Regions from separate parts of the Ignatzschineria rhizosphaerae genome, predicted to be linked through region 1. Evidence: riboswitches for the same ligand, from Rfam matches in the RefSeq annotation. Region 1 holds a riboswitch; the other holds the start of a gene.

What was found. Region 1 has a riboswitch for S-adenosylmethionine ahead of MMG00_RS10895 (COG3650 family protein). Riboswitches for the same ligand answer to the same signal wherever they lie in the genome.
Region 2: linked by a shared signal. The riboswitch ahead of MMG00_RS04900 (PLP-dependent transferase) and the one ahead of MMG00_RS10895 (COG3650 family protein) in region 1 are both predicted to bind S-adenosylmethionine.

The regions. Positions count from the first base shown of each region.
Region 1 covers NZ_CP093379.1:2,402,655-2,418,645, forward strand. The annotation lists gene MMG00_RS14380 (DUF2569 family protein) at 1-241, shown strand, start outside; gene MMG00_RS10835 (heavy metal translocating P-type ATPase) at 312-2,588, opposite strand; gene MMG00_RS10840 (CopY/TcrY family copper transport repressor) at 2,603-3,037, opposite strand; gene MMG00_RS10845 (LysR family transcriptional regulator) at 3,236-4,135, opposite strand; gene MMG00_RS10850 (nitroreductase family protein) at 4,346-4,942, shown strand; gene MMG00_RS10855 (fimbrial protein) at 6,014-6,994, opposite strand; gene MMG00_RS10860 (fimbrial biogenesis chaperone) at 7,010-7,708, opposite strand; gene MMG00_RS10865 (fimbria/pilus outer membrane usher protein) at 7,714-10,218, opposite strand; gene MMG00_RS10870 (fimbrial protein) at 10,275-10,808, opposite strand; gene MMG00_RS14385 (transposase) at 11,344-11,688, opposite strand; gene MMG00_RS10875 (IS630 transposase-related protein) at 11,691-12,050, opposite strand; partial or broken gene MMG00_RS10880 (dihydropteroate synthase) at 12,083-12,818, opposite strand; gene MMG00_RS10885 (DUF4328 domain-containing protein) at 12,873-13,436, opposite strand; gene MMG00_RS10890 (hypothetical protein) at 13,452-13,595, opposite strand; gene MMG00_RS10895 (COG3650 family protein) at 13,862-14,350, opposite strand; SAM riboswitch class I at 14,429-14,527, opposite strand; SAM riboswitch class I at 14,679-14,796, shown strand; gene metF (methylenetetrahydrofolate reductase) at 14,891-15,781, shown strand.
Region 2 covers NZ_CP093379.1:1,133,068-1,150,613, reverse strand. The annotation lists gene MMG00_RS04950 (arylamine N-acetyltransferase family protein) at 1-730, opposite strand, end outside; gene MMG00_RS04945 (hypothetical protein) at 1,008-1,217, shown strand; gene MMG00_RS04940 (APC family permease) at 1,342-2,751, opposite strand; gene MMG00_RS04935 (amidohydrolase) at 3,197-4,906, opposite strand; gene MMG00_RS04930 (alpha/beta fold hydrolase) at 5,040-5,969, opposite strand; gene bioA (adenosylmethionine--8-amino-7-oxononanoate transaminase) at 5,991-7,289, opposite strand; gene MMG00_RS04920 (aminotransferase class I/II-fold pyridoxal phosphate-dependent enzyme) at 7,597-8,814, shown strand; gene MMG00_RS04915 (methyltransferase domain-containing protein) at 8,821-9,759, shown strand; gene bioD (dethiobiotin synthase) at 9,984-10,667, shown strand; gene MMG00_RS04905 (hypothetical protein) at 11,058-12,869, opposite strand; SAM riboswitch class I at 13,099-13,234, shown strand; gene MMG00_RS04900 (PLP-dependent transferase) at 13,408-14,670, shown strand; gene MMG00_RS04895 (response regulator transcription factor) at 15,135-15,743, opposite strand; gene MMG00_RS04890 (TOBE domain-containing protein) at 16,037-16,468, shown strand; gene MMG00_RS04885 (META domain-containing protein) at 16,614-17,072, shown strand; gene MMG00_RS04880 (class I SAM-dependent methyltransferase) at 17,215-17,546, shown strand, end outside.

The sequences.
Region 1 (15,991 bases):
TGCATTACTACTCTTTTACAATCAAAAACGATTATTTCCAAAAGTGAGGTTAATCCTTGTCATCACCTATCCTATTTTTATGACCTTAAATATTTTGATGAGCCATTGGATGATGGAAAATCTAATACAATCTGACTATAAACGCCTTTCTCTAATGTTACTCTTGAATATTGCAATATATCTCATCTGGGTTCCTTATCTTTACTACTCTCAACGAGTAAAATCGACATTTCGCTACTAAAAAAGCATTAAAAAAGGTATCCATACTCGATAAATACCTTTTAATAATTTTGTACAAAAACTGCTAATTACTACGATTTTTTCGTTAATTTAGCTCGATTTAAACTTAAAGAGTTGATCAATACACTGACGGAGCTAAATGCCATGGCACCTCCTGCAATAATCGGACTTAAAAGCCCAAATGCCGCAAAGGGAATCCCCACTGTATTATAGATAAAGGCCCAAAATAGATTTTGTTTAATCTTCCTCATCGTTAACTCAGATAAAAGAATCATCTTCGAGAGGTTAATGAGATCGCCATTCATAATCGTGACATCTGCTGATTCCATCGCAATATCTGTCCCCGTTCCCATCGCAATGCCGGCATCAGCTTGAGCAAGTGCCGGCGCATCGTTCATACCATCGCCCACCATTGCCACAATTTTACCTTGCGCTTGTAGCTCTTTAACAACTGAAGCTTTATCTTCAGGTTTTAACTCTGCGACAATCTCATCTGGCATTAATCCCACATCAACGCCAATTTTTGCAGCAGTTCGAGCATTATCGCCTGTGAGCATAATAACATTAATGCCAATAGCCTTGAGAGTAGCAATCGCTTCTTTAGAAGTCGCTTTAACAGGATCTGCCATCGTGATAACCACTAATGCTTGGTGCTCATCACTTAACATCACCACTGTTTCTCCCATTGATTCATGCTCAGGGACAACTCTCTTAAATGGCATATAATCAAGCTTCATTTCATCCATTAACCTTGGAGAGCCGACAAAATAGCGCTTCCCACCAACCTCACCTCGAAGTCCGGCGCCCACAAGCGCTTGGAAGTTCTCTATTTTCGGTTTTTCTAAAGAATGGCTTTCACCAAATACAACGATTGCTTTTGCTAAAGGATGCTCTGAGTGTGATTCTAATCCCACTAAAATAGCGAGCAATTCATCTTCTGATAATAGCCCATCCTTTCTCACTTCAAAATGCGTCACCTTCGGTGCACCCTCAGTAATTGTGCCCGTTTTATCAAGTACAATCGTATTGATCTTTGCAGCTCGCTCCAAGGATTCCCCATTTTTAATTAAAATCCCATTATTCGCACCAACGCCGGTTCCCACCATAATTGCTGTAGGGGTTGCAAGCCCAAGCGCGCAAGGACAAGCAATGACTAAAACAGCAACGCTATGCATAATTGCTACTCCCCAGTCACCGATCACAACAAAGCTTATCAATAATGTAATAATCGCTATTACAATCACTGCCGGCACAAAGATTGCCGAGACTTGATCGGCGATCTTTTGGATTGGCGCTTTACTGCCTTGTGCATCATTAACCATCTCAATAATACGAGATAATGTGCTTTCACTATCGAGTTTTGTCGATGTCATAACAAGAGCGCCCGATTGGTTAATGGTTCCGCTAAAGAGCTCATCCCCAACACCTTTATCAATGGGCAAACTTTCGCCTGTTAACATACTCTCATCGATGGTGGAATTCCCTGAAATCACCGAGCCATCTACCGGAATCGTCTTGCCAGGATGCACCAATAATTTATCGCCAACAATCACCGAACCAATAGGGACTTCTGTAAAGATCTCACGAATTGTGCCATCTTCCGCAGTAACTTCATCAATACGAATTGCTGTTTTAGCCTGGAGCGCCATTAAGCTACGAATAGCGGCGCCGGTTCTATTTTTCGCGCGCTCTTCCATATATTTCCCTAATAAAATTAAGGTAATAATGACGGCACTACTTTCAAAATAGAGGTGCGTTGGATCACCACCTAAAAAGCCGTTATAAACGCTATAAAAGAATGCCGCTAAAGTACCGAGCGACACTAAAACATCCATACTGGGTGCTTTTACTTTTAAAGAAGCCCAAGCCGCTTTATAAAAGCGAATTCCAACTCCAAATTGAATCGGTGTTGTTAAAAGAAGCTGCACCCACGGTCGATGTAAAAACTCCACCCAAGGCGTATGAACACCTGCTAACATGGCAATCATACCAATAACCATCGGCAAACTTAATAAGGCACTGATTATTAAGGTGAGGCGCACTCTTTTTGCCACACGTTCCTCTTGCAAAATCAGCTCACCACGATGATCTTCATCATCTAAAATAGCGCCAAACCCTGTTTTCTCAATAATTTGAATAATTTCCGCTTCATCAATAAGATTAGGATCATACTCAAACATTCCTTTTTTACTGGCTAAATTCACATTAGCACGGTAAATGCCAGGCTTTTTACCCACCACTCGTTCAATTCTTCCTGAGCAGTTTGCGCAGGTCATTCCTGTAATCGCTAGCCTAGAAAACTCTCTATTGAGAGGATCTTGATGCATCTTGATTTCTTTGGTTTCCATGACTCAATCTCCTGTTATTGTTCTAAATGACAGCAGCATTGCCCCTTAAAACAATCACACACAATATCTTTAACACTATTCTCTTTTGCTCTCGCAAGGCTTGCTTCAATCACAGCAATATCATCATGTGAAAGTTCACGTGCTTCAATCAGTCTTGCAAGCTTCTTAGCGCGATTACGAGAACAGACAAAGCTAAAGAGATCTTTTGCGGCATCATCCCACGCATCACTCTCTCGTATCGTTGAACGATACAGATAACGATTACCTTCGCTTTTTGTTTCCACATAACCTTTGGCGACAAGACGAGAAAGCAACGTTTTAGTTGTGGTTGGTTTCCATTGACGCTTCTTTTGCAAAACAGTGACAATATCACTACTACCAAGTTCTCCATTTGCCCAGAGAACTCTCATTACTTCCCATTCAGATGGGGTTATTTCTATTCTTTCCATAAAGTGGTCTCTTTATCTACAACAACAAATGACTACAAATATAGATGACATAATTAAACTTGTCTACTCTTTTTGCAAACATGCTTTTGATATATCCCTTCAAACTGTTTGAAATCAAACTAAAAATGACAGATACATCAATATAGACAAGGATTATCTATCCTTGCTAAACAGCTACAAAAAGCAAATCACCATATCCTACTTCGATAATACTTCTGTCAGATACTCCATAAAAAGTCTAACCTTCGCTGGGACATAACGGCTAGTTGGATAAACTAGATGCACTATTTTTCCTCTTGGTCTTCTCTCTGGCAATATCTCCACGACTTTTCCAACGGCAATATCTGCATTTACGGCATAATCAAAAAACTGCATAATCCCAAACCCATTAAGTACCGTTTCATAAGCTCCCACAGAATCACTATGAATCATACTAGGCTTAAAATGATAAGGCTTTGATAATCCCGAAAAATCCCAAGGGATTGTTTGCCTTGTATGGGCAAATCTTAATCCTATACATTTATGATTTACTAAATCCTCAATGGATACCGGCATCCCATATTTTTTAATATAAGAAGGGGCAGCAACTAACATCGGCTGCGCAACATTCACCTTTTTCGCCACTAATCGGTCGCCCACTAAATCGCCAATTCGAATTGCTAAATCAAACTCATCTTTTGTAAAATTAATGTAACTATTACTTAAGGAGACTTCGATTAAGAGCGAATCACTATGCTCTTCTAAAAAATCATTAATTGCCGGCAATAACTTCTTGATGCCATAACTATTAGGCATACTGATTCGCACAATACCGCAAGGCTCGATGCTATTTGTGATTTGCCTTTCAATATCGCGAATATTCTCAACGGATTCTTTGCACACAGCATAGTAACTCTTTCCTTCCTCAGTTAAACGCATAGATCTTGTTGAACGATGGAAAAGCTTAATATTCAGCTTTGTTTCAAGCCTTGATATAGCCTTACTAACAGCTGAAGGCGTGACTCCAATTGTGATAGAGGCTTCCGTAAAATTTTTACTCTCTGCCGCTTTACAAAAGATCTGAATATCATTCAGATCCATATCTTGAATTAATTGCATAACTTCCCCCATTGATGCCTCATAGGCATTAAAGAATTTCTTCACCAATATAGCAAACTTTTAAAAAAACCTTATGATTAATCCAGTTCATTCATTAAATTCATTAACGGCATGTGAAATTTATAATATAAAATCAGCACATTAGTTAATGAATACCAGTTTCCTACTATGAAACATTAAAATATTTAACAATTTAAGGAGTTACTGAACATGAGTTCATTTATTTCATTAGCGACAAAACGCCGTACAATCTACCATCTTGGTAATAATTTGCCACAATCAAAAGAAGCAATTAATGACATTATCCTTGAGGCTTCTAAACAAGCTCCAACGGCATTTAACTCACAAAGTACCAGAATTATCACCCTTTTTGGTGCTGAGCATCATAAAGTATGGGACATGGTATTAGAAGCTTTAAAACCTGTTTTAGCCGCAGATGTTTTTGAAGGCACTAAAGCCAAAGTAGATTCTTTTAAAGCAGGAAATGGGACTATTCTCTACTTTGAAGATAACCAAGTTGTTGAAGACTTACAGGCACAATTCCCACTTTATGCGGCGAACTTCCCTAAATGGTCAGAGCAAGCGCACGGTATTGCGGCTTATGGTGTTTGGTTAGCACTTGCTGAAGCAAATATTGGTGCATCATTGCAGCACTATAATGAGCTTATTGAAGATGCTGTGAAAAAAGCATGGGGAATTCCTGCTAAATGGTCTCTTAAAGCACAAATGCCAATTGGTTCTATTGAAACACCGGCAGATCCTAAAGGCTTTATTGATACAGATGAACGTTTTAAAACTTTTGGTTAATCCCAAAAATAAATAAGACCTATAAACTTAAACTTCTCGCTTTAAATTAAAGTAAAAGAAACAACAATAACCGCTCAATAATCTGAGCGGTTTTTTTATACCCTTTCTTTTTTATATCCCTTCTAATATTCCTATAACAAGAAAAATAGCCATAAATAAAGGTCTACGCGAAAAGAGAATATGATTTATTTCTCCTTATTCGCGCCTTCAAATACACATCAAACCTCTTTCTTAAATGGCTTCTACTTCCCTTTCACACCCAGCTAACTTACAGACTTCGCTATACCTCAATTCCTCTGGTGCTTAAGCTGTTTCAACTAGTCCTCATCTACTAGGGGCTTTTTGATTTAAAGAGAAGGTAATACTGAATATTAATAGGAACCTTTTCACGCTACCAGCTCGACTATTTTCACAAAAAATATAAAAACAGGTCTTAGTTTTGTCATCAAAACACTTATTTCACATAATTTATCACTAATTTTTCTATCTCTTTTTAATAGGTTTTTAATAAGTCGCTAAATCCCGTAAATTCACGGTTTTACTACAAATAAATTCAAGCACAACATTAGCTTCTCCCCGCAAAACTAATCGCAAAAGAGATGGTGACAAGTTTAGTTACTTGCTCAAGTTGCGAAGCTTAAAATACGAAAAACCATTTGCTAATAGATGAATCACAAATTTACTCATACAATATGATTGTGGAGTTATAATAACGAAAGATCACATTCAGCTATCGGAGCTATGTCACCGTGCTAGCTTCAATAAAACATGGAGAATCTTTTACTTTTAGATGGTATTAAAAATGGGAGGATTACAAATGGTTCGTAAGTATATTTCTGGGGTATTCGTTTCCCCCCCCTTTTTTTAGCTTCATACATCTCAGGTATTTTCAACCATTCATAGACTTGTTGAAGAAGGAATGCGAAATCTGCGTGCAGCTTTAGCTTTACTACCACCTTTGGCAACAAAATCAAGGACTCGTTTTATTGAATTTTTTCCATAACTCATAAGATATATTATATAGGAATTTATTTATGAAGAGCAATATTGTCTATGTCAGTCTCATTTTCTTTATCTATAGGTAACATCATAAACTATAGTTGCTTGAAATACACCAGGAACAACTTCAGGTTGAGTAGGATCTTTTAATACTTGAGCTCTATAACGATTTGTTAGAGAACCAGTCCTTGTTAAAACCCCCATTTCAAGTTTTTCACCATAGTGAATTCTATTACCATTTTCATCTAATAAGCGAAATAAAAGTCTTCTTATCGGTAGTATTAGATCTCCATTACTATTAGTAGTTCCATGATGACGAAAAGAAATCTCAGGATAGACAAAATCATTAATACAAGTATTTGCAGGATTTCTTCTTATTTCAATACTAAAATCTCTGCTATAAACCCGACCTCGATTAATAGCTCTGATATCAAGCAATCCAAAATCAATCTCGCTAGCTGAAGGCCTAACCTCAAAAGAGGTAGCATTACATACAACATTTGATGGTACAAAAATTGAACCAACATTAATCCAAGATCCATCGATAGACATTACTTGACTTAATCTGGGGGATGGTACTCGAGGTCTAGTATTAGGCGCATTAACGGAATTGTACAGCCCCAACCTATTAGTCATTAAAATAGTATATTTTTTATTTGCTTGTAAAGTAAATGGGCTGATATCAGATACGATTTGACTTTGCTTCATATCATAATTCCATACCTTTTCACGACGCCCCTCTGACATTAAGGTAATTTGATATGTTAATGTAATATCTGTTAGTGGAATATTGTATGTACTCATAATATTATTAATATAGGTGTCCCAGGAAGGGTCCTTATAGCTTCTTGGAGTCATTACGCCTCCTAGATTATCACAAGTGACATCCCATGAAAGATCTCTATTATTAGGATTATTTCTTTCGGCAACCCATAAAAATGTATTTCGTAAAGAAATAGAAGGGTTATCGTAAGAGCAGGCCGCAAAAGTATATGGGCTTGCTATTAAAAGCATCAAGAATATTATAATTCTAGGTATGGCCGATCTTAGCATGACACCCTCCTAAAATTATTTAATTATGCTGCATAAAGAGTTACTACATTTATAAGCTAATGATTTAGCTGCACCATTATCGTTAATGAAGTAAATATAGGGATTATTACCTACTGTCACAGATACTTTTTCTTTACCGAAAGGCTTAAGAACAATATCTTTCTCAGTGAGATTAATACCTTTCCTTGCGCTAAAAGCATAGATTACAATATGATAAGGTGTGGGATTTTCTAATATAAGATTACTTCCTTGTTTCTGAACTTTAACTTCTTCAAAGATTGCATTTTCAGCATATTTTTGCAATCCTTTAGGGCGATAGAACAATTTTAAATTAGATCTAACTAAAATATTTAATTTACTTTGTCCTTCTGAATCTGTTGGTGGGAGTCCAAGTACGCTAAACTGCAATAAGCTCTCTCGATCTTTAGGTAATGCATTAGTGTCACCTACTAAACTAATTTTGATTTGCTTTTCTTGTCGAGGATTTAATCTTTGTAACATAGGAAGAGCGACTAAAGGTTCCTCAATCTTATTTCCATTCCCATCCTCTATCCATGTTTGCGCCAGATACGGCATATTAGGATTACTATTTTCTACAATAACAGATACTGAATTTGTATTAGAATGATCAAATATAATTCTTGTTCTATCAAATGCTAACTGTCCAAAAGAAAAATTTAATACTAATAACCCTAAAAACAATATTTTTCTCATAAATTTTACTCCATATAACATGTTAAGTTTTTCAGATCATCGACATCTAATGAGTTTATTTTTAACAAACATTTGTGATTACTCCACTTAATCAAAAAATTAGATTGTATATTAAGACCTGAGAGGTATGTGAGCCCTTTTTCTGCAATCATAGCAACCTCTACCTCATCATTACCATTTACTCTATAAACAACGGCTCCAAATGGAGGGTTAGTTCCATCTTGTAAAGCAATTCTAGAAATCACTTTCTTACCATCTATTGCTCCTAAAGAGCGATAAGCGATTGTTCCGTCAGTAACAGCTATTGGAACTACACTGTTTGTTATCTCAACATTATCCGGTAAATTATCATTATCAACAACATAAGATGTCCTATAATAATTAGGGATATTACTCACACCTATCAGACCAAAAGTGTTAGATTCCCCTGGCACTGATTTTACCTGCACCCCAGGTACTTCAGCATTAATGATAAGCCTTGAGCCATTTTCATAAACTCGAGAATGTGTAGCAAGTCCATGTTGTGTAATAGTTAGAGAACCATTATATCCAATAGTTGCTCTTTGATAATTTGAAGAATAGTTAGCCATTGTCTGGAATTTACCATATCTTGTATCTAAATCGTAGGAACCATTTAAACTATATTCTGAATCGGTCGAAAAATTATTTTGATGAGATATCTCTCCCCCAAGAGAAATATTCGCATTACCTAAACTAGTATTATAAACAACTTGCTGATTAACTCTTTTATCGTATTCATCATAATATGCAGAATAACTCAAATAAGAATTATAATCATCAATCGGCACATGAAAAAATAATCCTATTTGATTATTGCTATAACCATCTCTATCTGTGTTCCTAGATAGTGATAATTGTATTGAGCTATTTCTTAAAAATCCAGTTTTAATAACCTTATTGGCAGAAATACTATAATTTGATGTGCTACTATGATTCCAGTAAGCTCCTTTTGTTAGAGATGCTGTTATACTTGTACTTATTGAAGGGAAAGCTTGCGTAAGGCTTAAAGTAAAGCGCCTTTTTTCAAAAGATAATCTTCTTGTGTTATTAGTTTTCATATCAATATAGTTATTTAGCGAAGTATAATCACGACCAGAAAAACGATACCCAGCTAAATTCAAAGTTGTATCAGAGCTAAAACGTTTAGCGTAATTAATACGATAGCTATACCCTCTTAATGTTTTTTGTTTATAGACTTGATTATTTGCGTGTGTGACATCAAAAGAAAGCGCTCCAAATGTTTCAAGATTTAATCCTATACCTACATTAAGAGATTTATAATCACTTTTATTAATCGTTGCTACTGTCCCTCCAAATATAGAAATATTATTTGTTAATCCATAAGAGAGATCTCCAGAGATAAAATTCGTATTAGTTTTTTTCCCATATTCAACGTCTAATTTCCCTATATTCAAGTTATAACGAATAGCGCCTTTTCTTGTTAAAAAGGGGAGTTGAGAAATATATACTTGATACTTTGTGACTTGACCACTATTTTCTTCTATTTCTACATCAACGACACCATTAATATAAGAGGGAAGATCTGAGATAGAGAAAGGACCAGGTAATACTTGCTCTGACTTTAAAATATTTCCATACTGTTTTACTGTTACAACGGCATTTGTTGATACGGTCCCTGTGACTTGTGGGGCATAACCCTGTAAATAAGAGGGCATCATACTTTCATCTGAAAAAAAACTTATTCCTTTAAATTTTGTAGTATCAAATAAATTGCTGCGTGAATAAATCTCACCAACATATAATTTAGCATTTAAAGAAGCTACATCCATAAAACCATAAATTTGAGTCCAGTCAAGCTTATCGTTAGCAATATCAGAATCATATTGATAATTTCCTCGAAAACGGAACCTTCCAATATTAGCGCCAATATTGCCATAACTTCGGAAAGCATTATTAGTCTGACGTCGCCCCGAATATTTAGATCTTGTATGGATTCCCATCATATTATAATCAAAGACTAATCCTGAAATTCCATAGTCTCTATCTTTAGGTGAAATCCAGTTTGGATCGAAATTATCTAAAAATAGTTGTGGCATCGTTATATTAACAACTTGATCTCTAGGGAAAAACTCTATTTTTACTGCAGGGTCAAGGCTTTCTAAAGAAAAACATTCTCCTATATCTGTTTGATGAGGTGTGTGTGTCAAAATGCTACTAGCATACTCTTTTTTTAACGGAAAACCCATTAATAATTCTGGAGTGATACAAAGATGGTCACTTCCATTTAAAACATAAAAGTTAACAGATTTTGAATATGCCACAGTTTTATTGTTTATTTTAATGTCAACAATATATCGTCCTGAGAATTGGTCGTTATTACCAGAAAAAACACTTAGATCAACATTATCTATTCCTGTAGATTCTAGCAGGGAATTATCAAATTTATAGGCATAGCTTATATACCCCAATAGCCACATACCAAATATGAATATTGCACCTAATATTTTGTAATACAAGCTATTACCCATAATTTAACCTATTCAAATTCAAATCATTGTTAATAATGATTTTACAGAAACTATAATTATTTGTAGTTTGCAGTAAATTTCACAGAAGTATTAAACGAACCAGCTTCTACACCCGCAGCTGAAGCCTTCATGCGAGCTCTAACAGGAACAGTTAATGTTTCATTATTAAATATTTGAATATCTGCTAATGTAGCGCCTTCTGGTTTTACTGCTTGATTATTGATAAGTAAATCTAAACCTACATTTGTAGCATCACCTGCTGTATTAGCCCATAGATCAGTGTTCAATGCTGTACCTGGCTCAATAACAAGTTGTACGCTCTGAACACCTTCGTCTTCAGCGCCCGTTTTAAGATTACAATCTACAAACTCAATATTAGTTGAAACCCAAGCTGAGGCATCACCTGCTGCTCTTAAAGTTCTTGTTGAGACAGAACCGAGATCCACAGGTTCAATTGGAGACAGAGTACATGATGATGTTGTAACCACCCCTTTAAAGACGATAGAACCAGTTGATTGGTCCGCTGTTTGTGCAAGCGCTACAGATGAAACAGTAAGAGTAGCTACGAAAGCTAAAAATAATTTTTTCATTTTATTAAACCTTTATAGAAATTTGATAAAAAATTAAACAGTTATGTAAAAGAAAAACATAATAATGACCTACTATATATTCTCTTTACAAAAGAGATCATAATAAAGTAGTAATATATTCTCAATGTTTTAATAGGACATTATTAACTAGAAATATAACCCCCTTTAAAATCAACAAAATAAATCATGATTGCTGTATTTTTTTTAAAATAAAAATATAGATTTACATTTATTTAAAATAAAGTGAGTTATATCTGCAGTGATCAAAATTCACAGATATAGGATTTAATCGCGTTTTTTACCGTATCAGGAGAATCTTAAAAATCGCACTAGAGAGTATTTATTTGTAGGAATTGATGATTTTTCAAGAGAACTTTATGCGGGTACTTATAGTGGATTCGGTTCAAAAAAGACTAAAAAATGCTTCCTCAAAAGTCGAGGAATAGCGTAATATTTCTCTCATTTTTCGCTTTAGGATTGCCCAGTATTTCTCTATAGGATTTTAATTTGGCGAGTATGGAGGCAAGAGTAATAATCAATGCCCTGTTTTTGAAAGAATCTCTTTCAATTGGGATTTACGATGAAATCTAGCATTATCCATAACAATAATGCTATTTTGAGGTAGCTCTGGTACTAAGTGATTTGTAAAACAATATTCAAACAGCACACTATCCATAGTGCCCTCATATTGAAATGGGGAAATTAATATTTTTCGATGAATTAAACCTGCTACTAAACTTGTCCTACGAAATCGTTTGCCGCTTACAAAACCTTTGATTATATCGCCTTTTAAAGCTCTCCCATGCGTGCGATAAAGGCATTGATCAAAGCCCGTTTCATCTAAGTAAACGATTTTTTCTTGAGGAAGATTTGTGATAATTTCTAAAAATGCTTTAACTTTTTTTGATCCTGTTCCCGATAAATTGTACTTTTCTTTTTATGCTTAAAGCCAAGTTTAGTAAGCGCTTCATGAACAGAAGATGTCGCACATTGAAAAACTTCAGCAATTTCAGAAAGATAAGCATCAGGATGTTCCAAAATATAGGCTTTGAGTTGAATCGGATCAATTTTTTTAAAGTTACATCGGCGAACAGGATCCTCTAAAGATCCTTCAGCCATTTTTTTCCGCCATTTCTTAATACTCGAAGTTGAGATATTAAACAAACGAGCCGTTTCAGTAATACTTTTACTCTCATCAAGAGTATTTAAGATGCGTTTTCTAAATGAAATTTCGTAAGCCATAATTTCCTAGATTATTTGGGTTTTCTTGAACCGATTTTACTATAGATCGCAAGCTGACCGGCATTCACGATTCCCATAGATAAACCACGCTGAATCGCATGATAGAGGAATACGGCATGAATCGCTTCACGCACAAGATTATTCCCCCGAAAGGAAAATGAAACGTTAGAGATACCGCCGGAGATATGCACGAAGGGAAAGTTTTTACGAATCCATTTTGTCGCATCTAGGAAATCTAAACCGTAGCGATTATGCTCCGGAATCCCGGTCGCAACCGCAAAGACATTTGCGGTCAAAGATTATATCTTCCGGTGGGAAATTCACTTCATTGACTAAAATATCGTAAGCGCGAGAGCAAATTTCTTTACGGCGTTCATAGTTATCAGCTTGTCCATCCTCATCAAATGCCATCACGATAACGGCAGCGCCATATTTCTTAGCAAGTTTTGCCGCTTCTAGGTTAATCTCATAGGCAAATGCTTCCATCCCATAATCTGCCATCGACATTTGGGTGGCATTAAAGGTATTGGTTTCTATTAAATCAGCGCCGGCAGCTAAATATTGTTCATGAATATCGAGAATCACATCAGGCTGTGTTAGCACAAGCAGGTCATTATTGCTCTTTAAATCCTTATGCCTCGTTTTAAAACGCTCCCCACGAAAATCAGCCTCTTCCAGTTGACGCTTTTGAATCATCGTTCCCATTGCACCATCTAAAATTAAAATTCGCTCCTTAACGATGGCTTGAAGCTGCTTCTCAATACTCATGATTATTCTCCTACTAATTCGGCAATTTGCCGTAATAATGGTTAGAGCTATAAATTAAGAGCCCTTTGTAATCATCCTATTGATAGTTGTGGTTGCTGAGTTTTCCTGTCTATTTCTAAAACTCATATGCTGCTTATAAAGTCTTGTCACCATAAGAAGGAAAATAATATTTAAGAAAACATCCAAACCATCCGCTAATTGATGAAGTAAGCTTAAATTTAATAGCCCCTGATAACCTAAATCATCACGAAAGGTAGATTTCAATATGATGCGACCTATCACTTCTGAAATAATCCATAAAGTCCACCACATTGGTAATAGTGATCGATATCGTAGTTCTGAGCCTGAATCTAAGCCCTCACTTTTCACAAAGATCTCTTTCATCGTCTGATATGGCTTCCATAGTGTGAATAATGGAATAAAATACCAACCTACCGACCATCCTGCGGAAAAGCGCATATCCTTAGCACCTAGAGCTCGTACATTTTTATTGGCTCTAAATATCCACATCAAAATCATAATACCTTGAATAATAAACAACAAAAATTGAACTAATCCAACAATCATTTCTCGATAATCATTTTTATCGACAATGACATCAAATGCTTCATCACTGATATATCTATAAGTCCCTCACGCAATCTCTTTGAGTAATTGATACTCCATAAAGCCGGAAGCAACTCCGATAATATGCATAATAATTGAAATAACGATCAGGTTTTTCACCCATTTTGTTAACTTAGTTGGATCTTTAAATTGTTCCTGAATGGAGGTCATCTCAAATATTTCCTCTATCTTAAAAAGAGCCTATTTTATAATAAAAATTATCAACATTTTTAAATTCAAAGTGATAAATGATTATCTTAATAAAGACAATTTAAACAGTCATTCATCCCTTTTTGGATATAAAAAAACCTCATAAAGTATAAAACTCTAAGAGGTTTTAAGATGGCATTTATCTCTTTGTTTATTAACCTATCAATATCATTGAATTACCATACTTCATCTATTTTAGGATATTTTAAACCTATAATAGGAATACCTTAAAACCTATCTTTTGGAATTGCCGGTTTTACCTCTTTACTATCAATAATTAAAGTCGGTTGTAATGATGGGTTTGATGGATAGTTTGATCCGCCCCATTTCATGATGACTTGCCCTTTTCCAGGCGTATAAACCGATAGATCAGACCAACCTTTTGAGGTTGCCTCTAATACATAGATCGGGGCACTTGCTACCGTTGATTTTGAAGCAAGACGATACTCCCCATTCTCTAAACCTTCAAAAACTAATAAAGTACAACCTCCTGATCCGCACCAATTCGCCCCTTCTAACAATACAATTCCATCTTTAATGCCATCATTATTAAGATCAGCATATGCCACTTCAAAATCGACATCACCTTTAGTAAATTCATGCACAGCCTTCACAAGCGCAGGAGAAGCAACCTCACTCTTACTTGCATCTACGGTTTGGCATCCTGCCATGAAAATTGCGGCGCAGCCTGCGAGTAGTAATTTTTTCTTCATCATAGAGTCCTTCCTTTTATTGATAAAATAACCATAAAAAAAGCTCTTCTAACAGTTAGAAGAGCTTTTGAAACTTCGGTCTTCTTATCCAACAGATACCTGTATCTGTTGGATTTAGCACAATACAACTTGATGCTGACACTTCCAAGGGCCAAATCCCTCCATCTCTCTGAATAAGAATTAACTCTTCAATATACCACTCAAAAAATCATAAATGCAAAATTAAATACTTCATAAAATATATTTTATTTTTCCCCTTGCCTTTTCAATGGTTCTTCCCCTATATTGATTAAAGCGTGACATTTCACAGTAAGTTATTGTTTAATGTCCTATCTTATCAAGAGAGGCGGAGGGAAAGGCCCTGTGATGCCCGGCAACCTGATGAAAATTAAGGTGCTAATTCCTTCGGTTTTATCTATTTGATAATTGAACAAACCGAAAGATAAGTTGTGTAAAGCCAACACTTGATGAGACAAAAGTGCTGGCTTTTTTTGTGCCAGTAAGAACCTTTAAATCAATCATAAAAAAAATAAGGATAACGGCATGAGCGCGCAATATGTAGAGCTTTTAAATCAGAGTTTGGCTGAGTTCCCTTCGGACGTGAATGTTTCTTTTGAATTTTTTCCACCCAATAGTGAACAGATGGTCACAACACTCTGGAACTCTATTGAGCGCTTAAAAGGATTAAGTCCTAAATTTGTCTCTGTGACTTACGGCACAAATGCATCAACTCGTGATAGAACCCATAGAGTGATTCAAGATATTGTCGAAAAAACCGATCTCACAGCGGTTCCCCACTTAACATGTATTGATACAAGCATTGATGAGATCAATGAGATTGCCGATAACTACTGGAATTTAGGGATTCGCCATATCTTAGCGCTTCGTGGAGATCTCCCGAAAGGCGCTCCTAACCCCGATATCTATGCGGACCATTTAGTGGAGACTCTCAAAAAACGTCATGATTTTGATATCTCTGTTGCGGCATATCCCGAAGTTCACCCTGATGCTAAAAATGGACAAGCAGATCTCCTTCATCTTAGACGTAAGGTGGATGCTGGCGCGAACCTTGCAATTAGCCAATTCTTTTTTGATATCGAAGCTTTTTTACGTTTTAGAGATCGCTGCGTCGCGGTAGGGATTGAAGCGGAGATCGTTCCCGGCATTTTACCTGTTTCTAACTATGAATCCCTCGTAAAATTTGCAGGCCCTTTAAATGTAAAAATCCCATCATGGCTTCACAAGCGTTATGAAGGTTTAGAAAACGACCCTGAAACCCGTAATTTAGTGGGCGCAAGTATTGCTATTGATATGGTTCGAGTCTTACGCAAAGAAGGTATCAAAGATTTTCATTTCTATACCTTAAATCGCTCAGAACTCACCTACGCCATCTGCCATACCCTTGGATTAAGACCGACGATTAATACGAAATAATAATCCCTTATTCAATAAGCTATCATGCCCAAAGCGTATCTACTGTAGGATGCGCTTTGGATATCTTCGTATTATGATTTATCCCTAAGGTAGATCTAACAAGGCCATCTCACCATCGCAAATCAAGCAAAGGGAGGATTATACAGGCATTAAAGCATGTACGCCCATCGTTTTTTTAGAGATTTTTAGAGACATAATATGTTAGAAATC
Region 2 (17,546 bases), 1.3 Mb from region 1:
TAAAAGTTATATGAGTACTAGGCTGACCGAGCTCATGGCAAGAATAACGATTATTAAGAAGGGAGTGTCTTATCATTCCAGCTTCTGTTTTAGCAACCATTAAGCGCTGTTTAAAAGGGGATTGTGGGTAGGTAGAGATGAACCAGTTACCAACTATCAGATCGACAAAAGGCTGTGGTGTTAGCTCAAAAGAGTAAAGAATCTGCCACTTATCAGCTACTTGGCAATTGAGTGTATAGATTTTCTCTTTAGGATGGTAAATAATTTGATAAGCCCCAAGATTGGTTGGTTGTATTTTGTGAGTTTTGATAAGAAGCGGTATTGGCGGAACTAACCCTCCATAACCGACATCACAAATATAAAGCTGTTCATCGATGGTTACTTTTAATAATACATGGGTTCGTTGGGTCAATGCTAGGATATCATTTTGATGAACGATTCGGCCCGAGATTATCTCAGCCTCAAAGCCTAAATATTGCAAAAGATGTAGAAGAAGCATATTGAGTTCATAGCAGTATCCTCCTCGATTCTCCATGACAACTTTTTGCATCATATCTTGCAATTTTAATGAGATAAGCTCTTCAGAAAGTGTTGATATCGATTGAAAAGGGAAGGCTTCAATATGTTTTTGTTGAATAAGTGTTAGTAATTTTAAGGTGGGTGGTCCAAAATCAGTTATCCCTAACTTTTGCTGATATAGCTGTATATCTTGATGGGTTAATTGTGCCATGACTCCTCTCCTTTTTATTTTGAATCCTTATGATCATTAGATCTAACTACTTGATATTATATCGGTGAAATTTATTAAGAAGTGTAAAATAGCATTTACATTAATAGACGCTTTGTTTAATCTCAATCCTTAAGGGGCATATCGATGGGAGATAGATCTAAAATTGAGGGAATCTTAGCTATTTTTAAGAGGTTACTAATTTTATTCATTTTTGATAAGAGAAATTTTAGTAAGATAGCTAATCCTTTCATTGAATATTTTCTTTAAGGAGTATATTTTGGAAATTGCGGTGATTGCAATTCTCTTGTTACTTGCATTAAGTACGCTTCGTTTTATTGGTAAGTTTTTCTCTTTTATGGTGCGAAGCATCATGAAGCTTGTGGTACTTGTGATTGTTATTGTGATCGCAGTTTATGCCCTCGATTACTATAATGTGAAGGTTTTTAATAAAGAGGATCTACCACAAATAAAGCTCTTTGATAAATGAAGTGCTATTGCTGATAAACCTCTACGCTAAGAGCTAATAACCCTATTTTTTTTGATAAATACAGAATTAAAAAAACGCCTGTCTTTATAAAATTACAAGCGTTTTTTCATTATCTTAAATGGCGTTAAGCCGTTTGCTCTTCAGCTTCATCTTCTTCTCGAGCTCTGATAATCTCATCAATTTCATCATGCCCAATTTCAGGAATAGGGTGTTTAAAGAATTTTGTAATATAGATAAGGTAGGAGATTCCCAAAACAAACCAGAGTAAGCCAATGGTCATGGCATGAATATCTAGGTTAATCCAGAGCCATGTTGTTAAACACATACCGATAAGAGGTAATAGACCAAAGGATAAGAACCCTTTGAGATTGTAGTTCTCTTTTGCTTGAGTAAAGAGATGGCTTTTAATGACACAAGCATTAACAGCAGTAAAAGCAACAAGTGCTCCGAAGCTGATCATAGACGCAACAAGGCTCAGTGGGATAAAGAGCGAAATAAGTGAAAAGGCAGCAACACAAACTAATGCTAAATGGGGCGTATGAAATCTTGGGTGAAGATTATAGAAGATCTTACGTGGTAAAACACCTTCTCGTCCCATCGCAAATAAAATTCGTGAAACGCTCGTTTGTGATGTCATTGCAGATGCATATACACCGGTGAGATAAGTTGCTAAGAAGAGATCTGAAAGAAGTTTACCACCAAAGTTGCTCGCTTCTCCAATACGGTTGATGACATCAAGGCTTGCCGTATCTTGTTTATCCACTTCTAAGAAATCTTGCCACTCAGGATAAGAGACGTTAGCAAAAAATGAGATAATTAAGAAGATCGCACCAGCAATAGCGACAGTTAACATGATCGCTCTTGGAAGTGTTTTTGAGGCATCTTTTGTCTCTTCAGCCATTGTTGCAATGGCATCAAACCCTAAGAAGGCAAGGCAAAGAACCGCCGCACCTGAGAATAACCCTCCCATATCGCTTCCGCTTGGGTTAAGGGGTTCAATAAGATTTGCGGGGCTTAAATCAGCACCTTTCATGCTTAAAATAATAAATAACCCAATAAAGATAATTTGTAAGGCAATTAAAAATAGGTTAATTGGGGTAATTAAGCGTACGCCTATATAGTTAAGTGCAGTCACTGAAACAAGAGCACCTAAGATAAAGCTCCACGCGGGGATTGCTGGAAATGCTTCATGCAGATAGAGCCCAAGCACCACATAGTTGACGATTGGTAAAAAGAGATAGTCCAAAATTTGTACCCAACCTACGGAAAAACCAATGACAGGTCCAAAGGTTCGCTGCGTATAGGAGTAGGCAGAGCCAGAAAGGGGTAAAAATGTCGACATACGGCAATAACTGAGTGCTGTAAAAAATATCATGATAAGCGTAATAACATAGGCTATCGGAAGATGTCCATGACTTAAGACGGTTACCTGGCCATAAGTTGTGAAGATTCCTAGAGGAACCATATATGCAAGGCCAAATACAATTAAAATGGGGGTTGTTAACACACGGTTCATTGCCGGGTTGGTCATTATTATCATCTCCTAAAAGAGTCTGTTATTGACTACACTATTATTGGCATTTTCAAATCAATGAAAGATGCGCGATTTTAGAAAAGATTGCAAAGCAGGATTTGCAATCCTGCATGTTAGAGGATATTTGTAGGAAGGGCTATTGTTTTACAATCACTTACATTTTAAAATTTAAATCAGCTGATAATTCAACGATTCACAATGAAGTAAAAAGGGCTTTGGGCAATACTCATGCAGCTTCTTGAAATATATTGCTAGGATTATGCAGAAAATACCTTAAAAAAGGTCAAAAAATGAATTGAAGTCCTAACGATGATAAAGCGATTAAATTATTTAATAAAGCCCTATTATAAGCCTTTAGTAAGCAGTTTGCATATAAAAGCCAGTAACGATGGTATTACTGGCTTTTTTACAATTTGATTCTTGTAAGTTGATGCTTATAAATATTTTAAGCTGTATAGACTTCCTTGCCGCCAACAAATGTTTTGAGAACTTTGACATTTTCAATATCGGCAGGATCATTTTTAAAGATATCTCGATCTAAAATAATATAATCTGCAAATTTTCCAGGCTCTAAAGAACCCACATATTTATCAGCATCGATCATATAGGCCGCTTCAATAGTGGCTGAACGTAAGACTTCATCGAAAGTGAGGTTTCTATCAGTATTAAGGCGAGGCGCATCTTCAGCACCTTTACGAGTAAGTGCTACTTTAAAGTCATACCACTCATTAAGCGGGTCAATAGGCCAGTCACTGCCAAAAGCTACACGAACACCGGCATCATAAAATTTTCCAGCAGGTTCAAGATTATCAAAACGATCTTCCCCTAAAACATCACGCATCTCATCGCTAAATGCTTGACTATATCCCGCCCATTGATAAGAGAGACAAGGCATAACTTTCAGCGCTTTAAAGCGCGCAAATTGATGTGGTGATGTTAATTCATTATGAGCAAGGCTTGGGCGTATATCTTTACCGGGAAGCTTATTGCGCATAACCTCAATAGCATCTAAAGTCACTTCAATGGCGCCATCTGCTACCGTATGCATGTGTGGGTGAAAGCCTTTCTCGCTCACTGCAGAGATTAGCGCTGTCAGAAGCTCATTAGGATAGTAAAGATCCCCTTTATTATTAGATGGCTGCCAATTAGGTGCTTCTTTACTGCCTAAGTTCTCCCGATAAGGCGCTAATAGTGCCGCTGTATTAATAGGGCATTGCATCACTCCATCTACAAAGAATTTGGCATGTTGAATAAAGATGCCTGGTTTTTCTGACCATGATTTATCGGTATATTTTTCAGCAAACTGCATCATAGTGGCAACGGCGGCTGGAACATCGGCCACTGTTGGTGAGTTATCTGGTGTAATTTCTCGCGCACCTAAAAGACGAATTGTTAAACGATCCTCTTCTTTTAACGTTGTAAAAGCATCAAATTGAAGCGGTAAAGCGCGAGCATCCATGACGGTTGTCACGCCTTGGCTATTGAGAAGTTGCTGAACATCTTCAGCAACAACGATGGCGCTTTTTGCATCTAATACCGGAATACTATCAAAAGCACGCATTGCTGGTGCATCTTCCATAATACCGTTTAAAGTCCCATCAGGAAAACGGCGGATAGTACCATCAACTGGTGTTGGCGTATTTTCGTCAATGCCAAAGAGCTCTAATGCACGGCTATTTGCCACTAATGTATGACAGTCATTTGCAAAAAGAATGACAGGACGTTTTGTGTTTAAGGTATCAAGATCACGGCGGGTAATATCTGTGCCTAGTGGTAAAACTTCTTGGCGTAAAAATGCACGAACTTGTAACCAATCGGTATCACTTGTACGCGTGGTATCTTGATCAATATGTTTTTGAACAAAGGCAAGAGTATCTGCTACCGTTAAGCTGGCGTAATTAAGGTTGCAGCTTGCACGTTGTAATCCGCCCCAAAAGGGATGGAGGTGGGAATCAATGATTCCCGGCATTAACATTTTTCCTTGAAGATCGATCACTTCACTATGGTCATTTTGTAAGGTAAGAACCTCTTCATTATTCCCTGTTTTAAGAACTTTCCCCGCCGCAAAAGCGACTGCTGTATGGATATTGTTCTCTTTATCCGCGGTGAAAACTGTCCCGTTGATATAAATCTTTTCTGCAAAAATTTGTGCCATGAAATCTCCTTAAATATGAATAAAGTACGGCCCAAAAATGGATCATTTAGCCTTAAATGATCGGTTGTTTTTCAATGCATTGTAAGCTGATAAGGATTATTTTCCTAACTTTTCACAAAGAATTGCTGCATACTTATTGCGTAAGGATATCTTGAAGAAGCGCGATTAGCTTTTGCGGATTCTCCTCAGGTAGTAAGTGATCTGCATCTTCAATCATCCCCTTAGATTGGCCTATGGCTTTCATTCCTGCTTGGGAGCTAATTTGAAAAATATCTCGTGAATTTCCCCCATAAAAAATCGTGATGGGGACTTTTTGGTTAATCGCTAATAACGCTTCAGGAGTAATAGGCTCGGGTTCTTTTTGGGTTAAGAGCTTTGATAAAGAAGCTGCATTTTCTTGTTTAATCTGCTGAATATCTGCTTTTTGATCTGAAAGAGAATATTGTGCATTTTTACAAGCACTAATAAAATGATCAACCGCAGCTGCGGGTTTTCCTCGGCGATAAGCTTTAATAATGGGGCTCATCATTTTGGTAAGGTCTTTGGTAAAATCAGTTTGCTGACCCTCACTAATGCCATAACTTGGAACAATCAGCTCATAGAGCGTTAATGATTTAAAAAGCTCTGGCGCAAGCTTTGCGGCAAGGAGTGAAACATGACACGCATAGGACCAAGCAACGATAATAAACTTTCGTTCAGGACGATTTTCTTGTTGGTTTAGGGCTTTGCAAAAAGCAATAAGCTCTTTAGCGTGGCGCTGTGTATCAAATAATTCTGGAGAGTGAGTATCTTGACCAAACCCCGATTGAGTAAGGGCGATAGTTTCAAATTCTGGAAATTGATGAAGATATGGTAACCATGTTCTTGCATCCCCTAAAATGCCGTGCAGAAAGAGAATACTAGAATCTTTCTGTATGCCTGTTTGTGGCGTTACTTTGAGGTAAGAGAGGGTGATTTCTTGCATATTTTCATTTTCATTTTCTTGCTTATCCTTGTATTCACTTTCTGGGGAGTTTTCTAGGTGCGAGAAAATATTAATACGTTCTTGAATAATACTCATCATTAATGCCTTATCAAAACTTTGTTATAGGACAAACTTAGAAAAATCATCACGTTGTAATAACTTGACTAATGTGCCTGTGAGCTGCGATAACTCCTCTTTTGAGGTGACAAAGGGCGGCATAATATAGACCAGTTTATTAAAGGGGCGAATCCAGACACCATTTTCGACAAAATATTCTTGAATATGTGCTTGATTGACAGATTGTTTCAACTCAACAACACCAATAGCACCTAGAACACGGACATCTTGAATATGGGGATTCTTTTTGAGAGGCGCTAATAACTCACGCTTTAATTGCGCTTCAATTCGATGAACGTTCTCTTGCCATTGTCCATTATCAAGTAAGGAGAGACTAGCATTCGCAGCCGCACAAGCAAGAGGATTTCCCATAAAAGTTGGGCCATGCATAAAGCATTTTGCTTCCCCATTACTGATAGTTTCAGCAACATGGCGCGTTGTTAAAGTAGCTGAAAGAGTAAGATATCCTCCTGTAAGGGCTTTGCCAAGACACAAAATATCTGGCTCAATGCCAGCATGTTCGCAGGCTAAGAATTTACCGGTTCTACCAAATCCTGTGGCTATCTCATCAAGAATAAGCAGTACGCCTGTTTCATCACACAGTTCTCGGAGTACTTTTAGATAATTAGGATGATAAAAGCGCATGCCACCAGCGCCTTGAACGATTGGCTCGGCAATAACGGCAAAGAGTTCTTGATGGTGAGTTTTAAAAAGTTCTCGTAGATTATCCGCCGCACTGTCATGCCACGCTTCATCAAATCCTACAGTGAAAGTATCTGCAAAAAGGTGATTAGGGAGATAATCACCATAGAGAGAGTGCATAGAATTAGCAGGGTCACAAACGGCCATAGCCCCAAATGTATCCCCATGATACGCATGTGAAAGTGAGAGTACTCGATGGCGAAATTCCCCTTTTGCATGCCAATATTGAAATGCCATTTTAAGCGCAACCTCTACGGCAACTGAGCCTGAGTCTGCTAAAAATACGCATTCAAGATTGCTAGGCATAATATCAATAAGCTTTTGTGCCAGATCAACGGCAGGTTGGTGCGTAATGCCGCCGAACATGACGTGTGAAACTTGTTCAAGCTGCGCTTTTATTGCCTCATTCATCACAGGGTGGTTATAGCCATGTAATACGGCCCACCATGATGACATTCCATCAATAAGTTCTTGTCCATCTTCAAGCTGTAATTTAACACCATTTGCAGATTTTACAGGATAACAGGGAAGTGGTTCACTCATAGAGGTATATGGATGCCAAATATGCTTTGAATCAAACGCTAAATCGATTTTACTCATGGTGATAATTTCTCTTTTTTAGATTAACTTTACTATTGTTGTCTGTTGGTTTCTCGGTCGATTGTGTGATGTTTTTTACCCATTATTGTGAAATTAAACCGAGTTCAAAAGAGCTCTATGGTACTATAAATTCTTGTTTTTGGTCTGAGCAAAGTCGCTTTTGTTCAGGGATTAGCAAGGTTTTATAAAAAATAAAAAACGTTAGATCATTGTTATTTCATCATTTTTTATCGGTGTAGAAGAAGTTAAATTACTTATAGAAAAAAGTAAACAATAGATCAATTAGGGAAGAGATACCGTACAGTTTATGTGGCACACAAGAATTAATACGGCTCTAAAAGAGCAGAAAAAAAGAGATCGATATCGGCAACAATCTGTTTGCACTACAAACAGTAGTAGTGTTTCGATTCAGGTGGATCAAAATCATTATTTTAATTTTTCATCTAATGATTATTTAGGATTAGCACATCACCCTCAAATGATTGCTAGCGCAGTAGATAGCGCTAAAGCTTTAGGTGTTGGTAGTGGGGGATCTCCTCATGTGACAGGATATAGTGCATCCCTTTCAGGGCTAGAAGCAAAACTTGCATCTTGGTTAGGATATGAGGCGGCAATTGTTTACCCTTCTGGTTTTACGGCAAATCAAGCCGTTATAAAGCTTATGATTGAACAAAATGACCTAATGATTGCTGATCGTTTATCTCACGCATCGCTGTTAGAGGCGGCAGTTTTTTCTAAAGGGAGATTGTTCCGTTTTAAACATAATGATTGCCAATCTTTAAAGAGCTATCTTGATAAACCATTGCCAGAAAATGCCGGTAGATTAGTTATTACGGAAGGGGTTTTTAGTATGGATGGTGATCATGCACCTTTAAAGGAGATTAAGGCTTTAACAGATCAGTATGATCATACATTACTAATGATTGATGATGCTCATGGTATAGGTATTTTTGGTGAGGGTGGACGAGGCTCTTGTGATCTTTATGGCATAAAGCCAGATATTTTAGTTGTGACTTTTGGCAAAGCTTTTGGCTGTAGCGGGGCGGCGCTCTTATTGTCTGAGGAATTAAAAGCTTATTTTATTCAATTTTCAAAACCCTTGATTTACAGTACCGCAATTTCACCAATGCAAGCTGCGATCTTAGATAGGGGGATTGATCTTATTGCCTCTAAAGAGGGTGATCAAAAACGGGCAAAATTAAAGGAAAATATTACTTATTTTAGAGCAAAAGTAGAGAGTTTATTACAAGAGGTTGCGCAAAAAGATAGTAATATGACTTTACCTTATCTCTTAGCTTCACAAAGCCCAATTCAACCACTTATTATTGGCAGTGATCAAGCAGCATTAGAAATTTCTAAAAAGCTTCGGGATAATGGGATTTGGGTTTCAGCTATTCGCCCGCCAACAGTTCCCCCTAATACCGCAAGACTTCGGATAACGATTACCGCAGAACATTCATTGATAATGATTGATACGTTAATCTTGGCGCTACAAAATGCCATTTATGAGCAGTTTTTGGGATAGCCTATTGTGAAATCTATTGATAATGAATTAATCAGCATGCAAAGCGTGAGAGTGCCTCTTTCTAAAATGACATCTAAACCTGAGTCTATATCTAAGTCTGAGCCTATGATCACAACTTTAAATCAGATTCAAAAGCCTTTGATTAATGCCGAATTTAGTAAAAATGCCAAGCTTTATGATTCCGTTGCCAAAGTGCAGCGAAAAATTGCGGATCGCTTAGTATCACTGACACTTTTAGCCCATTTTAAGGATCAGGCTCACGAACTTTCTATTTTGGATGCAGGTTGTGGCACGGGTTATGTTGGTTTAAGTTTATGCAATGCGCTTTTTGCGCAAAAAGCGTTAGTGACTAAATTGCCGAGTGTAACAGCGCTCGATCTATCTAAGGAGATGCTAGAGGTCGCGCGAATGAGAAATATTTATGAAGCTTATTATCAAGGTGATATTGAAGCGTTACCCTTTGCAGATTCAAGCTTTGATTTGGTATTAAGTAGCCTTGCGATTCAGTGGTGTCATGAGCCTCAAAGAGCGATCTCAGAATTGGTGCGTGTTGCAAAAAGTGCTTTTAAAAGTAGAGATGAAAATGAGAAAGCTGCGAAGCCTAGCGTGATAATCTCAACCCTAGTTGAGGGGAGTTTGCATGAATTGATTTCTGCATTTAAGACTATTGATGATGAAAAACATGTGATTGATTTTATTTCAGAAAGTGCCTTGAGCAAAATTGTTGAGCAATATGGAGGAAAAGTGACGATATACAAAGAAATAATGCATTTTGAATCACTTAAATCACTTTTTAAAAGCCTTAAAAATATTGGTGCGACAGCGCTTAAAAATCGCCGTAAAGGTCTATTAGGAAGAGAGAGTTATCAAAAACTAGAGCAGTTTTTTAAACATAATGGTGGCTATCAACTAACCTATACAGTGGCCTTAATCGAAATCCCCTAGGGATTGAATTTCTAAAACCGCTTTTAAAAGCCCATAAAAGAAGATTTTCCGGCGCACCTGTTATGAGAATACGAGAATCGTTTAACTTGCATCGTGCAAGCTAGTTTGGTTCATACATGAGTGTTTTACTTTTAAAATAGTTTCTTAAGCCAAATAGATAATAGGCTCCAATAAATAGAGATCTAACAATAAATAGAGATCTAACAATAAATAAGAGGATGACAATGAATCAGCCAAAACCTAAAACATGGTTTATCACAGGAACCGATACGGAAATTGGTAAAACCTATTCAACAACAAGATTATTAGCCGCGCTTAATGAAGCGAATATGCCGGCAAATGGTTATAAGCCTGTTGCATCAGGAGCTGCAATGACAGAGCTTGGGCTTAAAAATCCGGATGCTTTTGGGCATTTAAAAGCCTCTTTTGATTCTTTGCAGTATGAAGAGGTGAATCCTTACTTTTTTGAAGCGGAGGAAGCGCCCCATATCTTGGCAGATGAGTTAGGACAACCTATTTTCTTTGAAAAGATGACAAAAGGGCTTCGTCATTTAGAGGCGAAAAATAGAATTACGTTGGTTGAAGGTGCCGGTGGTTGGTATACGCCTTTAAGTTTTGAGAAAAGCTTTAGTGATTGGGTGGTGGAAAATCAATTGCCCGTCATTGTGGTGGTTGGCTTAAAGCTTGGGGTGATTAACCATGCGCGTTTAACGTTTGATGCGATTGAAAAGGCTGGTTTAAAGGTTACCGGCTGGATCGCCAATCATCTTTCTGATTCGGCAAGTCTTAAAAATTATATTATCGGGATTCAAGCGTTTACCGATATCCCTTTAATAGGTGAAATACCATATAAAGGCGCTATTAGCGCCGATCATGGTGGGTACTTTGATTTAACGCATTTTTCGTAATAAAGGCTTTTTTAAAGTATAGTGAAATCACTTTAAAAACCACGGAATCAGATTGCCGGCGCACCGATTATGAGAAGCACAAGAATCGTTCTATCTGGCACAGTGCAAGCTGATTTGATTCATACGCCATACTGTTTTATTTTTAAAGCAATTTCTCTTAAACCAAATTAGCTATAGAAAAACCTAAAGCTTGAATTTAAAAGGCATTATCCTTGAGCGCCGTGATAAACAGCTCTTTCAAGATAATGCCTTTTTATATGGAGTTTTTGCTACAGTCTCTTCGGTTTAAAAAGGTCTATCTTGCGGCGGGAGAGAATGTTTGCATTCTTCTAGTTATTTCGTGCCCGCAATTTAAATTAACGGTTTTTTTAAACCTATTTTACGATAAAACTACTCTTTGATTAGCTCTCCTTGAAGAGTCGTTTTTCCCTCTTTAAACTCATAAAATGATGTTTTTTCAGTAGGCGCCTTAGCTTCAGCTACCTCTTTAGAATCGGATGCTTCATCAGTTGATTCCACGCTATTTTCTTCAATTAGTGGCATTGCGTGGTATTTAGCAATATTTTTAATACTGTTTTTAGCAAGTTTGGGCAAATTTTTCCAAGTCATATTGCTGAGTAACTTACTAAAAAGTACTTTTTCCGCAACGTGCCCTTGAAATGCCGGTGAAAAGATCTCTAAAGTCACGCCCGGTTGGATCTCTTTGAAATAGCTAATGCCTGATGCTTCTTTGGGATCTGTAGAGTAGAAATAGATAGGATTTTGCCAAACTCCTTTCACGTCTTTTCCCTCATCCTCTAAGTGATGTTCAAACTCTTTTGCATCTATTTCAGCCCCATTATTTAATGCTTTCACTGCGGCGATCACATTTTTTAGTGATTCATTATGAATTTTAAGATAGGTTTCATTAAATTGATAATCCCCAAAATGTTGGGTAAAGAGATGATAACCATTTTGAGTATTAGGCCCTTCTTTTAAGAAGAGTGCATCACTTGTCAGGATTCGTTTTACTTCATTTTGGTAGTTTTCATAGATATTATCCACGCGAAACATCTGCTTTAGCGTAATCTGATAACGTGATTGCAGCTCTTTAAGGGGGAGTGAAAAATCAGTTAATAAAATGGTTTTACTCTCAGCAGCAGTAGTTGCTTTCTCATCTTTTGCTTTGGGCTTGGTGGTTGTCTTATTCTTATCCGCATCAATTAATGTGGATTGAAGGGTATTGATGGCTTGAAAATGGCCTAAAATATCTTCTAATGTTCGGCTTTCCGTAAGGGCTATCGCAAGCTGTTTTAATGCCGGGAAATATCGGTACTGGATACTATAAAAACCTGTAGTATCTCTTGCTAATAAGTTGTTTTGATCGGCAAAAAAATGTTGGTTTTCTGTATCTAAAGCCGTGAGATCTAAATTGGGTGCTTCTTTTGATGGAATAATAAAAAGGTAAGAGATTGTATCCACTTGATGAACATCGCTACTTGGCATTGCATTGCTATAAAAAGAGAGAATCTCAACCTTTGGGTCTTTAGGATCAATCGTGATATTACCTATTTCAAAGGAAGCCATCTCCGTATGCTCTGGAATGCCGTAAATTAAGCCATTACTCTGAATAGGGGTTAACTTTAAGGTTAGATGATCACTAATTTCATGAATAACGCCCCAGTAGTTGGTGGCAAAGAGTTTTGCAATATCAAGGCTAGGGAGTGTTTCTTCGATAATAGGTTCTTCAACGATTTCCGGCATTTCTTGCAATGATTTAATTTGAGGATCATCAGCAGCGACTTTTGTCAGTGAAAATTGTAAAGCACACTTTGCTTGCTGGCATTTTCCAAAATCTTCGCTTTTTACTTGGATGATGCTATTTTTTTGTGGGGTCAATTGATATGTTGCCAATTGGCTTAAGACTAAATTTTCAGGGGTGATGATGCCATTAGCCATCTCTTTGTGAGTAAAATGATGCATCATTGGTAGCTCAATTGTAAAATAGCTCTGTTCTAAGGACTCAATAATCTCTTGCGTGATGATGAGTTTTTGCGCATCATCAATCGTTGTTTCATCTTTTAGAAACTGAACAGTTATCTCTTTTGGCAGATAAGCACCCGATTGAATTTCAAGTGGTTCTTCATTACTACAAGCAGCTATCAAAGAAGCCATTGTCAGCATCAAAATCGCGCGAGATTTATTCCACCAGTGACGTTGCATAATTTTTCCTTAAAATGAATTTATCAGTAGTATAACGATGATTTTTTTAAACCGCGAGTTTAAAGCGGGAATAAATAATGACAGAAAAGATAAAATATAACATTGCTTAAATGATTGTAAGGCGAAAGGAATTGCGATTTTTAAGGTCTTTTTATCATAAAATTAATGAAATGTTATTGCCTTTATGAAATGACTATGCGTATTATGGAGTCACGTTGTGAATAACAATATTTTATCAAGAGTGGTGGAGGGATAGGCCCTATGAAACCCGGCAACCTGAATAGCGATATTTAAGGTGCTAACTCCTACAGTGACAGGATGTCAATCAAGCCCTTTGATTGAGTATCTAACCTGAGAGATAAAAGCGATGGAAGCCCTGCCAACACTGCTTGATAAAAAAGAAATGCGTGTTGGCTTTTTTACGCTCGCTATAAATCGGCTTGTAAATCTGATTGGATCAAGCGGCTATTTTGAGCTAAATTAACCTCACTGTAATCAGTATGATAAGAATAAATATTTATAGATAGGTGAATAAATTATGGGTAAGCGAGAGATCAATCAAGCATTAGGCTTTAATAGTAAAATCTTAACAAGTGATAAGAACCATGCAGATATTCATGGGGCAATGAATGCACCTATTTATCGAGGTGCTGCCTTTGAGTTTAGAGATTCTAAAGCGATAGCCGATGCGTTTCAAAATAAAGAAGAGATTCCCTCTCATACTTATTCACGTATCACCAATCCAACGGTTGAAGCATTAGAAAATAAGATTAAGGCAATTTCAGGTGCAAAAGATGTGATGATGCTAAGTAGTGGAATGGCAGCCATCTCTAATACCTTTATGGCACTGAGCTACGCAGGCAGCAATATTGTGACTTCCCCTCATCTTTTTGGAAACACTTTTGCCTTTTTTCAATATACTTTAGCTGAATTTGGAGTGGAGGTCCGTTTTGTGGATACGGATAATCTTCAAGAAATTGAAGCGGCGATAGATGATAATACTTGCGCTTTTTTCTGTGAAGTAATGACAAATCCTCATTTAGAAATTGCCGATCTTGTTGGCATTAAAGCGATTCTAACCAAACATCAAGTTCCTTTAATCGTCGATAGTACAGTCATTCCTTGGGGGGGATTTGAGGCTAAAAAATGGGGCGTTGATATTGAAGTTGTCTCAACGACCAAATATGTATCGGGTGGTGCTACAAGCATTGGTGGGGCGATACTGGATTATGGCGCTTTTGATTGGGCCCATAATAAGCGCTTACAAAAGGTCAATAACCCGGCACCATTTTCAGCCTTTATGTTTAAAATTAAACGAGAGATTGCGCGAAATTTTGGGGCTTGCATGGATCCAGATAGTGCTTATGCGCAAATTATGGGGTTAGAGACCTTAAAATTGCGTTATCAAGCGGTGAGCCAATCGGCTTTTGAATTAGCACAGTTTTTAGAAACGCACAGTCGTATTGTTAAAGTGGCGTATCCTAAATTAGAGAGTTTTCCTTATAAGGCATTGAGTGAAAAGTTTTTTATCGGCAACCCTGGGGCGATGTTAACTTTTAATTTAAGCTCTAAGGCAGAGTGTTTTCAGTTTTTAGATGCTTTAAAACTGATTCGACGAGCAACTAATCTTTTTGATAATCGCACCTTAATTATTCATCCTGAATCGACCATTTATGGCACTTTTACGCCAGAGATGAAGCAAGTAATGGGAATTGATCCTACTTTAATTCGACTTTCTGTAGGATTAGAAGAAGTGGAAGATTTAAAAGCAGATATTACCCAAGCGCTCTCTAAATTATAAATTAATAGAGGTTTTAAATGATTTAATAAGCTCTTGATGGGATTATCTAAAAAGTGAAATGGGCTTTAAGTGTTGTATCTTGAGCCTTTTCGCTTTTTTAATCTCTCTTTCTTTCTCCCTCTCATTTAGTTTTATAATATAGTGAAATAGGTTTAAAAGGCTGATTTAAATGCCTGCGTATCGGCTATGAACAATAAGAGATATCTTCTATCTGGCATCTTGCAAGCACTATTTATAGTAAAATCGATTTAAAAGAGACTGCATTAGATTGTCGGCGCATCAGTTATGAGAAGCGCAAAAATGGTTCTATCCGGCATCATACAGGTGGATTTGATTCACACACTGTACAGTTTTAGTGTTTCTTAAACCGGTTCGAGGATATTGTGATTAATTTTTATTAATGGAGATAAAAATTGCCATGATTTAAAGTACGGGCGTTTCTTAAAAAGATAATGGAGCGTTCGTTATGCGCTAAGGTCATTTCTTACCGCATAAACAGCAGCTTCAACACGGCTTGAGACTTTAAATTTCTTTAAAATATTTTGTACGTGAACTTTCACAGTACTTTCTGAAATCGAGAGTTCTCTGGCAATCTCTTTATTGCTATCCCCTTTAACTAACCATTCTAAGATCTCTAATTCTCTTGGTGTTAAGTCTTCTAAATAGTTGGTAATCTCTTCATCATGATGTTGTAAGACTTTGGCAATAAATATTAAAAACTCTTGGCTATCAATGCTTTTTGTATAGGTATGTGCTTGTTCTAAGCGCTGTAGCGGAGCATGTAAAAATGCTTGCTGTGAGGTTAGGAGAATAATTCGTAGTTGCGGGTGATGATGGATAATGGATTGTAAGAGATTCAATTGAAAATCATCTTTTATTAAAGCTGCTTCAATTAGCAGCAGGTCAATTGTAGATTCTTGTAAAAATTGAAGACCATCTTCTATATTTTCAAAGTTTGTAATCACATGGTAATAATGATCCCTATCTTGTGAGAGAAGAAAGGCAATTTTTTCGCGAAATAATCTATTTTGATCGATCACCATAATATGTGATGGATGATGTAATTGGCTCATAGAGTTAAAATATCCCTGCTACTTATCAATCATTTTTTAATAAAAATGTGATGAATTATCTATTGTCATTTTTTGTGATCTGTGACTATTGAAGCATTATAAAGGATTCTTCAAGTAATCTCATATAAAATAAGTATGTCTTTTAATCATCATTAACAGATTCTTTGATTAGAAAATAATACCTTTCTTAAAATTTTTTGAAAACTATTTAAGACACTATAAACTAATCACGATTTTATAAAACCTCCTGATACAATATAGGGAGTGATTACAATAAAAAAGGGGAATAAAGTATGAGACAGATATCGGCTCGTAACCAATTGTCAGGAAAAGTAAGTGCTATTTTTGAAGGTAGCGTTAATAATGAAGTAATCATTACTTTAGATAACGGTGATGAAATTGTCACGGTGATTACTAAGCAGAGCTGTAAAGCGCTACAAATCAATTTAGAAAGAGCGGTTGTGGCAATTATTAAAGCGCCGTGGGTTGTGTTAGCGAATAAACATTCAGGACTTGCTTTCTCTGCTCGTAATCAATTTGAAGGGGTGATTCGCACTATTAATAAAGGGGCGGTAAATAGTACTGTAGGCTTTGAAACAGCTAAAGGGCTATTGTTAACGGCAGTTGTTACAAATGAGAGTGTTGAAGAGATGGCATTAGAGATTGGTCATGAGATCTTAGGATTAGTGAAAGCCTCAAGTATTATCGTTGCAACAGCTTTATAAAATGGTAAAAAGTTCACTCATCAAAGGGATTTAAGAGTGCGCTTTATTGATGTTATAATTAACATTGAAGCCGTGAAATGAGAGAGAAATATTGAAGATATTTTATCTCTTTCGTAATTTTAGTAAATTATTAGGACTCAAGTTTATGAAAAAGTTATTATTAGGTTCTGTAGCATTAGTACTCATTGCAGCTTGTTCTAGCAAAGGAAGCATGATGGCACAATTAGACACCAAGATTCCAACAGCGCAAGAGCTACAACATCATCACTATGAATTAGTTAGTGTCAATGGTAAGGAACTTGATCTTGAGAAAGGAAGCTTAGTACCAACAATTGCCTTTGGCGAAGGGATGAGAATTACCGGAACAATGTGTAATAATTTCTTTGGCGAGGGATATTTTAGTTCTCGGGGGGTCTTAAAAGCAAAAGGGCTTGGGATGACTCGTAAGTTCTGCACAGATAGTGCTTTAAATAATCTTGATGGTGATATTAGTGAGCTTCTTGACCGTGGTGCTGAAATTATTATTTCAGAAAATGGCCAATTTTTACGACTCTCTAATATCCAAACGGCATTGGAATTTAAGTTAGCAGATAAGATGCGCTAGTGATAGGTAAGCGGTAAATAGATTATTAGGAAATAAAAGAAGCGATATTTAAAGATCGCTTTTTTTATTTTTATAAATAATCTCATTGAGACTTATAGAAAAGAGATAGGGAAAAAGAACAATGAAAAAGGAGAGCTAAAAGATGAAGTCGCATTGGAATGAGCGTTTTTTAAGAAAAGAGTATCTTTATGGCGAAGCTGCAAATCAATTTATCCAAGAGTTAGAGCCTGTTTTACAACCTGAAGGGTCATTGTTAGCCATTGCTGAAGGCGAGGGGAGAAATGCGCTCTTTTTAGCAAAAAAGGCTAAAGAGGCTAATAGAGTATTAAGTATTGATCTGTGGGATTATTCAGATGTAGCTTTACAAAAAGTAAATGCAAGAAAAGGTGATCTCACGATTAAAACAAGGGAAGTTGATTTAACGACAGTTACTTGGGGTGAGGATCAATACGATTATGCCTGCTGTGTTTATGG